DNA from 4 places in the Pantoea sp. PvP021 genome. Region 2 is predicted to be linked to each of the others. Evidence: predicted binding sites of a transcription regulator. Region 2 holds the regulator's gene; each other region holds the start of a gene.

Region 1 (3,176 bases), on a different contig from region 2:
ATTGCAAGGCCAGGCTTATCTCTGCCTTACAGAGATAAGCCTGTAGTGTGCGCACGGCGATATCCGTTGAGTGCACTGTCAGGTGACAGGCGCCGGGTTAAACACCGCCAGCTGATTACGAATGCCCCAGCGATCGGACCAGGTCTGCTTCCTGCCACTGGCGATATCCAGAATCAATTCAAAGAGTCGCCAGCCCACCTGCTCAATACTCTCTTCACCGGTAGCAATCGTCCCGGCATTGATGTCCATCAGATCGTGCCAGCGCTCTGCCAGCGCATTACGCGTCGCCATCTTGATCACCGGAATTGCGGCCAGACCGTAAGGCGTACCGCGACCAGTAGTAAACACCTGCAGGGTGATACCGGATGCCAGCTGCTGCGTACCGCAGACAAAATCGCTGGCGGGCGTCGCTGCGTAGATCAATCCGCGTCGCGTGGGCCGCTGGCCGGGAGAGAGCACTTCAACAATGGCGCTGCGTCCCGATTTTGCGATCGAGCCAAGTGCTTTTTCCACTACGTTCGCCAGCCCGCCTTTTTTATTGCCCGGCGACGGGTTAGCGCTGCGATCGGTCTGGCCCTGGTCGAGGTAATTATCATACCAGGCCATCTCCTCCAGTAAGCGCTTACCGACTTCCTGATTAATCACCCGCGGCGTCAGCAGGTGAATCGCATCACGCACTTCAGTGACTTCCGAGAACATCACGGTGGCACCGCAACGCACCAGCAGATCAGAGGCGAAGCCCACTGCCGGATTTGCCGTCACGCCCGAAAACGCATCGCTGCCACCACACTGCATGCCGACAATCAGTTCTGCTGCGGAGCAGGTTTCGCGCTGGCGCTGATTCAGCCGCTGGAGATGACGCTCCGCCACCTGCAGAATCTCATTGACCATCGCGCCAAAGCCCACCAGCTTTTCATCCTGCAGACGCACGATGTCATGATCGTCCAGCGAAATCGCCTGCACGTCGGGGGTGCCAGTCAACAGACGCTCTGGCTGTAACTTTTCACAGCCGAGGCTGACGATCATCACTTCGCCGCCGAAATTCGCATTCAGCGCCAGGTTATGAATGGTGCGAATCGGCACGACCGCCGCCGGTGCGTTGATCGCCACACCACAGCCATAAAGGTGGTTCAGGGCAACCACACCATCCACGTTCGGATAGCGCGGCAGTAAATCCCGTTCAATGATCTGTACGACATGATCCACCACACCGGCCACGCAGTGGACGCTGGTGGTGATGCCGAGCAGGTTACGCGTGCCTACGCTGCCATCCGCATTGCGGTAACCTTCAAAGGTATAGCCCTCCAGCGGCGGCAAATCAGGCGGAACCTGAGTGGCTAACGGCAGACTCTCCAGCGGAGGGGCTTCCGGCAGCGCAACCAGTGACTCGTCAATCCAGCTGCCCTGGGCAATATCCCGCAATGCATAGCCAATGACTTCGCCATAACGCACGATCTCTGCACCCTGATTAATCGCGCTCAGCGCCACTTTGTGGCCCTGCGGCACATGCTCTGTGAGGGTCAGACCATCCGCAAACTGCGTACCGGCTGGCAGACCGAGGCTGTTAACCACAATCGCCACATTGTCGTGCTCATGGACTTTGATATAGAGCGGTTGTTCATCTTTTTTTGGGTTCATCGCTCACCTTCCTGTCTGTCGTACCGTACTTGTGCGGCACGCTGTAATGATCTGACCTGTCACGCCCTTGTTTGCCAGCTTCAGTATAGGGAGGCGGGGCGGGTCGCGCATTGTGCAAATGACCACCATTAAGGCAATTCACCTCGCTGTTTTGGGTCGATTATCCAAAAGCAAGTGAAGACCCTCACAAACAGCGTGGGAAAGCGTTATCCGGGGCGGATTTTGCACGGATATTTGCCACTTTCGTGAGCTATACCGCAGGCTTTTGTGCATCCGCAAGACAATCACTTCAATAAGGCGATTATTCCAGGGCGATGCGCCAATGTGATCGCCACAGGCTGTTCTTATACTGAGTTCCGTTAGCCAAAGTCAGGTTATCTGTCACGACGTATTATTCATCCGAAAGAGGTTGCCTGGGATTATTAACCGCCGCGGCTGCCAGACACCGGATGGATAAATAAAGTTTGCCAAAACAAAAAGATCGCCGTGTTTAACCCAACTTCTCTCTGATACCCAACGCGATGTGTATGCAGTCAGAGCGAATGTAGCTCACGCTATATTTCAGGAGTGCATCATGAATAGTTTCAGCCAGACCGCGGAAACGGTGCAGAAACGCACCAATGCCCGTTACTGGATTGTGGTGATGTTATTTATCGTCACCTCATTCAACTACGGTGACCGCGCAACGATTTCGATTGCCGGTTCGGCGATGTCAAAAGATATTGGCCTCGATTCGGTCGGACTCGGCTATATCTTCTCTGCCTTCTCATGGGCGTATGTTATTGGTCAGATTCCGGGCGGCTGGCTGCTTGACCGCTTCGGCTCAAAACGCGTCTATTTCTGGAGCATCTTTACCTGGTCGCTCTTTACCTTTTTGCAAGGGTTCGTCGATCTGTTCAGCGGCTTCGGCATCATCATGTCGCTGTTTATTCTGCGCTTCCTGGTGGGACTGGCCGAAGCGCCCTCTTTCCCTGGCAACAGCCGCATCGTCGCGGCCTGGTTTCCGGCGCAGGAGCGCGGCACGGCCGTGGCGATCTTCAACTCGGCCCAATACTTCGCCACCGTTATCTTCGCGCCCATCATGGGCTGGCTGGTCTCTTCCGTGGGCTGGGCGCACGTGTTCTGGTTCATGGGCGGCCTGGGCATCATCCTCAGTTTCATCTGGCTGAAAGTGATCCACGATCCCACCGATCACCCTGGCGTGAATAAAGCCGAACTGGAGTACATGGAGCAGGGCGGTGCGCTGATCAACATGGATGTCAAAAAGGATAGCCGCAAAGTGAGCTGGAGCGAGAAGTGGTTCCAGATCAAACAGCTGCTGACGTCACGCATGATGCTGGGTATCTACCTCGGTCAATACTGCGTTAACGCCTTAACCTACTTTTTTATCACCTGGTTCCCGGTCTATCTGGTACAGGCGCGCGGCATGTCGATTCTCAAAGCGGGCTTTATTGCCTCGATTCCGGCGGTGTGCGGCTTCCTCGGCGGCGTACTGGGCGGGGTGATCTCCGACTGGCTGATGCGTAAAACCGGCTCGC
Region 2 (3,176 bases):
AGCAACAGCCGTAGCGCATCCTGATAGGTTTCCAGTGCGTCATGGGCGTTCTGCCGCAGTAAGCCGCTCTGCCACTGCGGCCACAGCCACAGCATCCCGCCAAAGGCGATCAGACAACCCATCAGCGTATCCATGAGTCGCGGCAGCAGAAACTGCGCGCCATTCAGCGACAGCAATTGCAGCGAGTAAACCGCCGTGACCGTAAAGCCAATCATCGACCAGCCATAGAACTGGCGGGTAAAGCGATAGCTGATAAAAGTAATTGCCAGCATGATCAGCAGCACCAGCGACTCCGGCACCGCCATGCGCAGCGTGGCGGCCGCGATCACCAGACCGGCAAAAGTGCCCAGCGCCCGGTGCTGAATGCGGACACGGGTAGCGCTGTAGCCGTTCTGGCTGACGAACATGATGGTCATCAGGATCCAGTAGGGTTTGGGGATGTTGAAGAACAGCGCCAGCGCGCTGCCCAGCATCAGCATCACCGCAAAGCGGCCGGCAGTGCGCAGGGCCGATGAGCGAAACGAGAGATAACTGCGCAGCGCCGGTAACAGCGGCAGACGGCGCTGGCGGTCAGCCATCAGATCGCGCTGATAAAGGGGTTTCTGGGTGCGCAGGACCCGCGCGATGCGGTTGAAGTGGTAAAGGCAGAAGTTACCCACCGGATTGTCGGGATGCTGATGGGCGATTTTCTCCAGCGCGCCGAGCTGTTTATCCATCGCAAAGCGATCGGGTAGCTGGTGATAGAGAATGTTATCCGCCAGCACCCGCAACCGGGCCGAGATGGTTTTGGCATTCCAGCGGATCACCGCTTCGGCGTGGCTCTGTTCGACCAGCTTCTGCACCTCTTCCGGCCGATGCAGGCTGACCGAGATATGTTCCTGCAGATCCAGCGCCACCTGAAAGGCGCGCGTCAGCCGTTTATGGCTGTGATCGCGGCTTGCCGACAGCATATGCATCTGCTGATAACAGGTGTTAATCAGATCGACCACTTTCTGCTGGCGAGCCAGCAGCGGCGGCAGCGCCTTTTCCGGATCGGTCAGCTGCGTCAGCAGGGTATATTTTGCGTCGCAGTAGTTAGCCAGCTCGCGGTAGATCAGGCTCAGGCTTTCGCGCATCGGCTGCTCTTTCCACAGCCAGAACCAGAACCAGTTAAACAGCCCGTACCATAGCGTGCCGCCGATATAGAGCAGCGGGGGAACATAGATTGGCATGCGGCCAATCAGGCTCAGGGTAAAGATGGCGGCAATCAGGGTGCCGGGCAGCAGACGACCATGCAGCGGGCTGATCTCCCCGGTAACGCCGAGCAATAAGGGCATAGCAAACAGGATCAGCGGCAGCGGAATAGCATGGAGGGTAAGCCACTGCATCAGAAAGCTGCCGAGGGCAAACAGGCTGCCGCCAACAATCAGGCGTTTGAAGAAGCGTTTATGCGGGGTATCCAGACCGGCGATGTTGCAGCAGGCGGGCACTAATGAGAACAGCAGACCTTTTTGCAGGTCGCCAGCCAGCCAGCCCAGCGCCACCGGCAGACAGAGCACCAGCGTTTGCCGCAAGGCGTAGTTAACTTCAGGATGGTAAATAATTCGACGCCACATCGGCCCAACACAAACAATAACGGCGTGATGTTGCCATCACGCCGTGGGTGACAGGAATTAGCGGGTGCCGTAAACGACGATGGTTTTGCCGTGTGCGGAGATCAGGTTCTGATCTTCCAGCATCTTCAAAATACGGCCCACGGTTTCACGTGAACAACCAACAATCTGGCCAATTTCCTGACGAGTGATTTTAATTTGCATGCCGTCGGGATGCGTCATGGCATCTGGCTGCTTCGCCAGGTTGAGCAGGGTCTGTGCAATGCGTCCGGTTACGTCGAGGAAAGCGAGGTTACCCACTTTTTCAGACGTCACCTGCAGGCGACGCGCCATCTGCGATGAGAGTCGCATCAGGATGTCAGGGTTAACCTGGATCAGCTGACGGAATTTCTTGTAAGAAATTTCCGCCACTTCGCACGCGCTTTTCGCACGTACCCAGGCGCTGCGCTCCTGGCCTTCTTCGAACAGGCCAAGTTCACCAATAAAATCGCCCTGATTCAGGTAGGAAAGAATCATCTCTTTGCCTTCTTCATCTTTAATCAGAACCGCAACGGAACCTTTCACGATGTAGTAAAGCGTTTCTGCTTTTTCACCTTGGTGAATCAGCGTACTTTTGGATGGATACTTGTGAATATGGCAATGGGACAGGAACCATTCGAGTGTAGGGTCTGTTTGCGGTTTGCCGAGAACCATTCGCTATTATCCTCTGTTGTAATCGTGCCCAAAATACAGGGGGCAGTTTTCCCTGTCAGGCGGTGAAAGCTTCAAGCGTTTCCATTTCAGGAAATTATTCGGGCCGCATCAGGCGCAGTGCGCATCATCCTTCCCGGCTTCGTCATCGGGTGACGAAAAATATTTTCAGCACTGTTTGTAGCACAGCTTTTGCCGACTGTCTTCTGTTGTCTCGCTTCAGCTACGGGCGGATTTCTCTGGATTGCTGTTTACCAGGCGAAAGCGTACTCTGGCGACAAAACAGCGTATTCCGGAGCAAAAATCATGCAGGCAAGAGTGAAATGGGTAGAAGGGCTGACATTCCTCGGAGAATCCTCATCCGGCCATCAGATACTGATGGATGGAAATTCGGGTGATAAAGCGCCCAGCCCAATGGAGATGGTGCTGATGGCGGCGGGCGGATGCAGCGCGATTGACGTGGTATCAATTCTGCAAAAAGGCCGAAACGATGTGGCTGATTGTGAAGTAAAACTGACCTCAGAACGTCGTGAAGAGGCGCCGCGAATCTTTACGCACATCAACCTGCATTTTATCGTGAGTGGTAAAGCCCTCCAGGATAAAGCGGTCTCACGCGCTGTGGATCTTTCTGCTGAAAAATATTGCTCTGTGGCCATCATGCTGGGTAAAGGCGTCAACATTACGCATAGCTATGAAGTGATCGAACTTTAGTACCCGCAGGGATCTTTTAAGGTCGCGGGCAAAATCTGTCGTGCTCTGCTGTCAGACTGTGCCTGCGCTGGGAACCGGGTCAGATCGGAAAGTCGCTTAAGCCAATCCCTGGCCGCTCGGCCCGCGCGATTACGCACCTCATCCCTGAGGTGCGCCCGTAGCCGGGCCAACGCGTTGCGTTGT
Region 3 (3,176 bases), on a different contig from region 2:
TCGATAGCGACGAAGGTGTTGGCAATGCCGCCGCCCACAATCACGGTGTCCGCGATTTTGACCAGAGATTGCAGCACATCAAATTTGGTAGAGACTTTAGAACCCCCTACCACAGCCACCAGCGGACGCTCCGGGTTGCTCATGACTTTACCCAGCGCTTCCAGTTCTGCAGAGAGCAGCGGGCCAGCACAGGCGATAGGGGCAAATTTACCGACGCCGTGGGTAGAAGCCTGTGCGCGGTGCGCGGTACCAAAGGCGTCCATCACAAAGACGTCGCACAGAGCAGCATATTTTTTAGACAGTGCTTCGTCATCTTTCTTTTCGCCTTTGTTAAAGCGAACGTTTTCCAGCACAACCAGTTCGCCAGCGCCGACTTCAACGCCATCGAGGTAATCTTTTGCCAGGGTCACGGTGGTGCCGCTAAGCTTGTCTTTCAGGTAGTTAACTACCGGCAGCAGCGAGAACTCTTCATTGTATTCACCTTCGGTCGGACGACCCAGGTGAGAGGTAACCATTACTTTCGCGCCCTGTTTCAACGCCGCTTCAATGGTTGGCAGAGAAGCACGGATACGTGCATCAGACGTCACTTTACCTTCTTTAACCGGTACGTTCAGATCGGCACGGATCAGAACGCGTTTACCAGCCAGATCCAGATCGGTCATCTTAATTACAGACATGGTGAATCCTCTCGTTGATTCTCATAAGTTTTGCCAGACGCATACCGCGTCTTACCTGAAACCGCTTGCGGCCATCGCTAACGTCGTGTCGAGCATTCGGTTAGCAAAGCCCCATTCGTTGTCACACCAGACCAGGGTCTTGATAAGGTGTTGACCGCTGACCCGCGTTTGTGTTCCGTCCACAATGGCACTGTGCGGATCATGGTTAAAATCTACTGAGACTAACGGTAATTCCGTATAGTCAACTATACCACGAAATGTCCCTTCTGCCGCGCTTCGCAACAGGGTGTTAACTTCACACGCCGTCACCGCCTGATGCACAGAAACGCTGAGATCAATGGCCGTCACGTTAATCGTCGGGACGCGAACGGCTATCGCCTCGAAGCGATCGTTGAATTTCGGAAAAATACGGGTAATGCCTGCCGCCAGGCGAGTGTCCACCGGGATGATCGACTGACTGGCTGCACGCGTACGGCGCAGATCGCTGTGATAGGCGTCGATCACCTGCTGATCATGCATCGCCGAGTGGATCGTGGTGACGGTGCCGGATTCGATACCAAACGCATCATCCAGCAGTTTGATCACCGGGATAATGCAGTTAGTGGTACAGGAAGCGTTGGAGACGATACGGTCACTGGCGGTGAGTGACTGCTGGTTAACGCCATACACCACTGTGGCGTCGAGATCGTTTCCGCCGGGATGAGAGAACAGCACTTTTTTGGCGCCAGCCTGAAGATGCGCTTCGCCATCAGCGCGTGAGCCATAGACGCCGGTGCAGTCCAGCACCACATCCACGTCGAGTTCACGCCACGGCAGATCGGCAATGGCTGCACGGTGCAAAATGCGCAGGGTATCGCCACCCACCCACATTACATCGCGCTCCTGGCGGACATCGAAAGCAAAACGGCCATGGCTGGTATCGTATTTCAGCAGATGCGCCATACCGGTAGCTTCTGCCAGCTCGTTAATCGCGACCACGGTGAACTCTGCACGTCGGCCCGTTTCATACAGCGCGCGCAGGACGTTGCGCCCAATCCGGCCAAAACCATTTATCGCTACCCGTACCGTCATTTCTCTCCTGCCACGTCAGACTGAAAAAAACGTGCCGTTAGCCTGAGCGTTTCACTGCATTTTGTACAGGAGATTCTTACCCGGCATTGTCCGAAACCAGGGCGATTCGCCTGGCGACTGAAACGGTTCAGCTACAATAATAGAAGGAAGGAATAACAGGAATGATTGTGATCAATCTGGCTGCTTAAATTTGGATCTGCGTCACAAATTAAGGCAAAAGGCGGTTATTACTGCAGGAATAAAAAAATAAAAGGGACGAAAATTTCGTCCCTCTGTTTTTACAGCCGGGCGGGAACAGGCCCGCCTGACCGGTTTTACGCCAGCAGCGCTTTCGCTTTCGCGACGACGTTGTCGACGGTAAAGCCAAACAGTTCGAACAGCTGATCGGCAGGTGCAGATTCGCCGAAGCTGGTCATGCCCACGATAGCGCCGTTCAGGCCGGTGTATTTGAACCAGTAATCAGCGATGCCCGCTTCGATTGCGACGCGGGCGCTGACCGCTTTTGGCAGCACGGATTCACGGTACTCATCACTCTGCTTGTCGAAGGCATCCGTTGATGGCATAGAGACCACGCGCACTTTGCGGCCTTCGCTGGTGAGTTTGTCCCAGGCACCGACAGCCAGCTCAACTTCGGAACCGGTGGCGATCAGGATCAGCTCAGGCGTGCCATCGCAATCTTTCAGCACGTAACCGCCGCGCGCTACGTTAGCCAGCTGTGCCGTGTCACGATCCTGCTGCGCCAGGTTCTGACGGGAGAAGATCAGCGCAGTCGGGCCATCTTTACGCTCAATGGCATATTTCCACGCCACCGCGGATTCAACCTGGTCACATGGACGCCACAGGCTCATGTTTGGCGTGGTGCGCAGGCTCGCCATCTGTTCAACCGGCTGGTGCGTCGGGCCATCTTCGCCCAGACCGATAGAGTCGTGGGTGTAGACCATGATCTGACGGATCTTCATCAGTGCCGCCATACGCGCTGCGTTACGCGCATATTCAACAAACATGAGGAAGGTCGCGGTGTAAGGCAGGAAGCCGCCGTGCAGCGCCAGGCCATTGGCGATTGCGGTCATACCGAACTCACGCACGCCGTAGTGGATGTAGTTACCCGCAGCATCTTCGTTGATCGGCTTAGAGCCAGACCAGATTGTCAGGTTGCTGGGTGCCAGATCGGCTGAGCCGCCAAGGTATTCCGGCAGAATTTTACCGAAAGCTTCAATAGCATTCTGTGAGGCTTTACGGCTGGCGATCTTCGCCGGGTTCGCCTGCAGCTGCTCAACGAACTTCTGCGACTCTTCCTGCCAGTTAGCTGGCAGTTCGTTGCTGACGCGGCGTTTAAACTCGGCAGCCAGTTCAGGGTGAGCCTGTGCGTAAGCGGCGAATTTCTCATTCCATGCAGACTCTTTCGCCTGGCCCGCTTCTTTCGCGTCC
Region 4 (3,176 bases), on a different contig from region 2:
TTGAAGTCCTGGAACTGACGCCAGGCACGCTGCGCCTGCTCTTCAATCGATTCCACTGCTTCTGGCAGCAGACCGTTGAGGTTGAATTCGTTACGTTCTTCGATACTAAAGGCGCTGCCTTTGTTCAGCAGGGGAAATTCCAGCAAAATCGGGCCAGCATAAGGGATATACAGCGGGCGTTTACTTTCGTAGTCGAGTTCCATGCGGTAATGCTCCGGTTGCAGTGTTGTCTGGCGTCACGCCGGAAAGGTAGCGCCAGTTTTCTTACCCGTTATAGCTCAGACTGCAGGCCTGGCAGCGGCAGGGTAACCGCTGCAGAAACATTCACGACCGTGCTGCCATCCTGCAACCTGAATTATTCAGAGTAATTTGTAATGACGTGAATTCTGGCGCCAGATCCTATGAAATTTCCCGCAGAAGTACAGCGTTTGTTAATAAAAGCTCACAAAACTGTGGCCTCTCTGACAGCGGGTTATGCTTTGTTCAGCGTCACCTGCAGCAGCTCACCGCAACCAAATGTCTCTAGTGTCGCCTGTGTGGCGGCGAACTGGCTTAGCGTGGCATTTTCCACTTCGGCTAATACCGCTTTTTTTATCTGACGAACATCGCCACCCTGCATGTTGAGCAGGACCAGCGCCGCCTGAAGGGGCGGGAAACTCGGGTTAAAGGCGGCATTTTCCGCATAGCGCCCGGTGACAATCGCGCCGTTTGCGGTCAGCAGCGCAACACCGGCGTGTGACTGGCTGTAAGGCGCGTGGCTGGCATTTGCAGCGGCAACCGCGGCCTGCACCAGTTCATCGCCTTCGGCTACATAGCCGTGATCCACGCTGTCCATCAGGAAGGTCGTGATGTCCAGATCGCGCGGTCCAAAGGCATCCGGCAGATAATCGGCCAGGGTGCTGATCGCGCGTTGTGGCAGGCTGATGCGAATGTTCGTACCGCTGTTCAGCTCGTTCATAAACTGACGGCAGTGACCGCACGGTGTGTAGTTAACGGTGATCGTCTCAAGCTGACTTTCGCCACGCAGCCACGCATGGGTAATGGCGCTCTGCTCGGCGTGAACCGTCTGTTGCAACGGCGTACCGATAAATTCCATGTTGGCCCCGAAGTACCAGTTGCCGCTGACGCCACGGGCGATAGCCCCGACGTTAAAATGCGACACGGTAGCAACGGCACAGGCCGCCGCCAGGGGCAGCAGCGCCAGCGCCAGAGCATCGGCATCCATCTGCGTCTGTTGCTGCAGTGAGGCGACCTGGTCGGCGCTCAGCACCGCCTGAAAGCCAGGATCGTCCAGCAGCGGAGCGAGTGCGGTTTGCAGCGTTGACGGCAATGCCTCAAAGGCAGAGAGGAAACGGGATTGCATGTGAGCCTCATTAGATTCAGCAGGGCGATGTGCCAGTCACCGGTTTATATGTGATCCACATCGCTCTGACAATGTAACCTGTGTTGCATGTTTCAACTTTGCGAGATCTCTCGCAAACTTTCAGCCAAACCAGTGCAGCAGCAGCGGAAAAATAAACGGCGCCAGCAGTGAGGTGATGATGCCGCAGATCACCAGCGCCAGTGAGCTGAATGCCCCTTCCTGATAGTCGAGTTCAGCGGCGCGCGCTGTGCCGAGGGCGTGCGACGCGTTACCTATCGCCAGTCCGCGCGCTGCTTTAGATTTCACGCCAAGCAGATTCAGCACGGTATGTCCGAACACCGCCCCCAGTACCCCGGCAATCAGCACGCAGATGGCGCTGATGGCGGGAATACCGTGCAGCGAACCGGAGACGGCCATCGCAATGGGCGTGGTAACGGATTTAGGAACAATGGTAGCGGCGATTTCAGGCGTGGCACCCATCCACAGAGCAATAGCGGTGCCAGAGGTCATGGCGGTCACACTGCCGATAAAGCAGACGCCAATAATCGATTTCCAGCGGGCTCGGATCTGGTGCATCTGCTCATACAGCGGCAGTGCCAGCGCGACAACTGCCGGTTGCAGCAGCTGATTAAGAATCTGACTGCCCGCGAAATAGCGCGAATAGGGCAGCTGCAACAGCAGCAGAATCGGGATAATAATCGCCATCGCGACCAGCAGCGGATTAAGCAGCGAGATTTTCAGCCGTATCGCCAGTTTGCGCGCCAGAAAAAATGCCGCCAGCGTCAGTGGCAGTGACCACCATATTTCACTCATCGCCTGACTCCCCGGCCGGACGGCGACTATGAAGCTGGTGGGCGCTTACGCCGACAATAGAGAGAACCAGGAAAGTGCTGACGACGCAGGAGATCACGATAGGGCCAAACTGCGCGGTCAGAATATCGGTGTAGCTCATCACCCCGACGCTGATCGGCACAAACAGCAGCGCCATATAGCGAATCAGCAGATGGCAGCCCGGTTTAACCCAGCTGACCGGCAGGATCTGCGAGGCGAGCAGGGCAAACAGAATTAACATCCCAAGGATGCTGCCAGGCAGTTTGATGGGCAGCAGCGAGGCGATGCCGATTCCGGCGTATAAGCAGAGATAAATGATGATAAAGGCGCGAAGATAGCGCCCGCAGACAGACAGCACGGTGAGCATGGCAGGCTCCTGTTTTCACTGAGCTTCATCATACGCATTAACCGCTTAGCGTGCTAGCGATCACATTTATGCAGCGGTGTGGCCGTAGCAGATACAGATTTTCAGGGGCGGGAGTGGAATGGAAGCGGTGCACATTCAGAGCGAGGAGTGATAACCCTTCGCGCCCGTGATGAGGCACGAAGGGTTTGAGAACGACACTGCGCTAAGCGGTTAAAGCCGCAGAATGCAGAGTGTTACTTAACGGGCATTCCCGGTACAGCACCGCTGTCGACGGACAGCACAAACAGATCTTTGCCGCCAGGACCCGCTGACAGCACCATGCCTTCAGAAATACCAAAGCGCATTTTACGCGGCGCGAGGTTGGCCACGATAATGGTCATTTTACCGACCAGCACAGAGGGATCGGGATAGGCGGCGCGGATACCCGAGAAGATCTGACGCTTTTCACCGCCAATGTCGAGCTGCAGGCGCAGCAGCTTGTCCGAACCCTCAACCAGTTCCGCCTGCTCAATCAGCGCCACGCGCATATCAACTTTGGCGAAATCGTCGATGGTGATGGTGTCACCTACCGGCGAATCTGCCAGCGGGCCGCTTGCGGCCGGTGCACTGGCGGCC

Evidence for each region. Region 2 encodes CRP, which controls carbon source genes, mostly activating them, when cyclic AMP is high. Its sites were predicted from a motif close to ATGTGANNNNNNTCACAT; they were not measured.
Region 1: the regulator CRP is predicted to act here: its motif matches at 1,811-1,828, upstream of garD (galactarate dehydratase).
Region 3: the regulator CRP is predicted to act here: its motif matches at 1,938-1,955, upstream of epd (erythrose-4-phosphate dehydrogenase).
Region 4: the regulator CRP is predicted to act here: its motif matches at 1,412-1,429, upstream of cdd (cytidine deaminase).

What each region holds. Positions count from the first base shown of each region.
Region 1 covers NZ_JBSRXX010000014.1:13,133-16,308, forward strand. The annotation lists gene ACVKSX_RS22930 (flavodoxin) at 1-1, shown strand, start outside; gene garD (galactarate dehydratase) at 79-1,638, opposite strand; gene ACVKSX_RS22940 (MFS transporter) at 2,213-3,176, shown strand, end outside.
Region 2 covers NZ_JBSRXX010000005.1:215,532-218,707, forward strand. The annotation lists gene ACVKSX_RS15625 (YccS/YhfK family putative transporter) at 1-1,595, opposite strand, end outside; gene crp (cAMP-activated global transcriptional regulator CRP) at 1,653-2,285, opposite strand; gene ACVKSX_RS15635 (OsmC family protein) at 2,589-2,993, shown strand.
Region 3 covers NZ_JBSRXX010000003.1:296,424-299,599, reverse strand. The annotation lists gene pgk (phosphoglycerate kinase) at 1-677, opposite strand, end outside; gene epd (erythrose-4-phosphate dehydrogenase) at 729-1,748, opposite strand; gene tkt (transketolase) at 2,063-3,176, opposite strand, start outside.
Region 4 covers NZ_JBSRXX010000001.1:88,081-91,256, forward strand. The annotation lists gene ACVKSX_RS00295 (NAD-dependent malic enzyme) at 1-203, opposite strand, end outside; gene cdd (cytidine deaminase) at 473-1,363, opposite strand; gene ACVKSX_RS00305 (CidB/LrgB family autolysis modulator) at 1,484-2,176, opposite strand; gene ACVKSX_RS00310 (CidA/LrgA family protein) at 2,169-2,561, opposite strand; gene metG (methionine--tRNA ligase) at 2,795-3,176, opposite strand, start outside.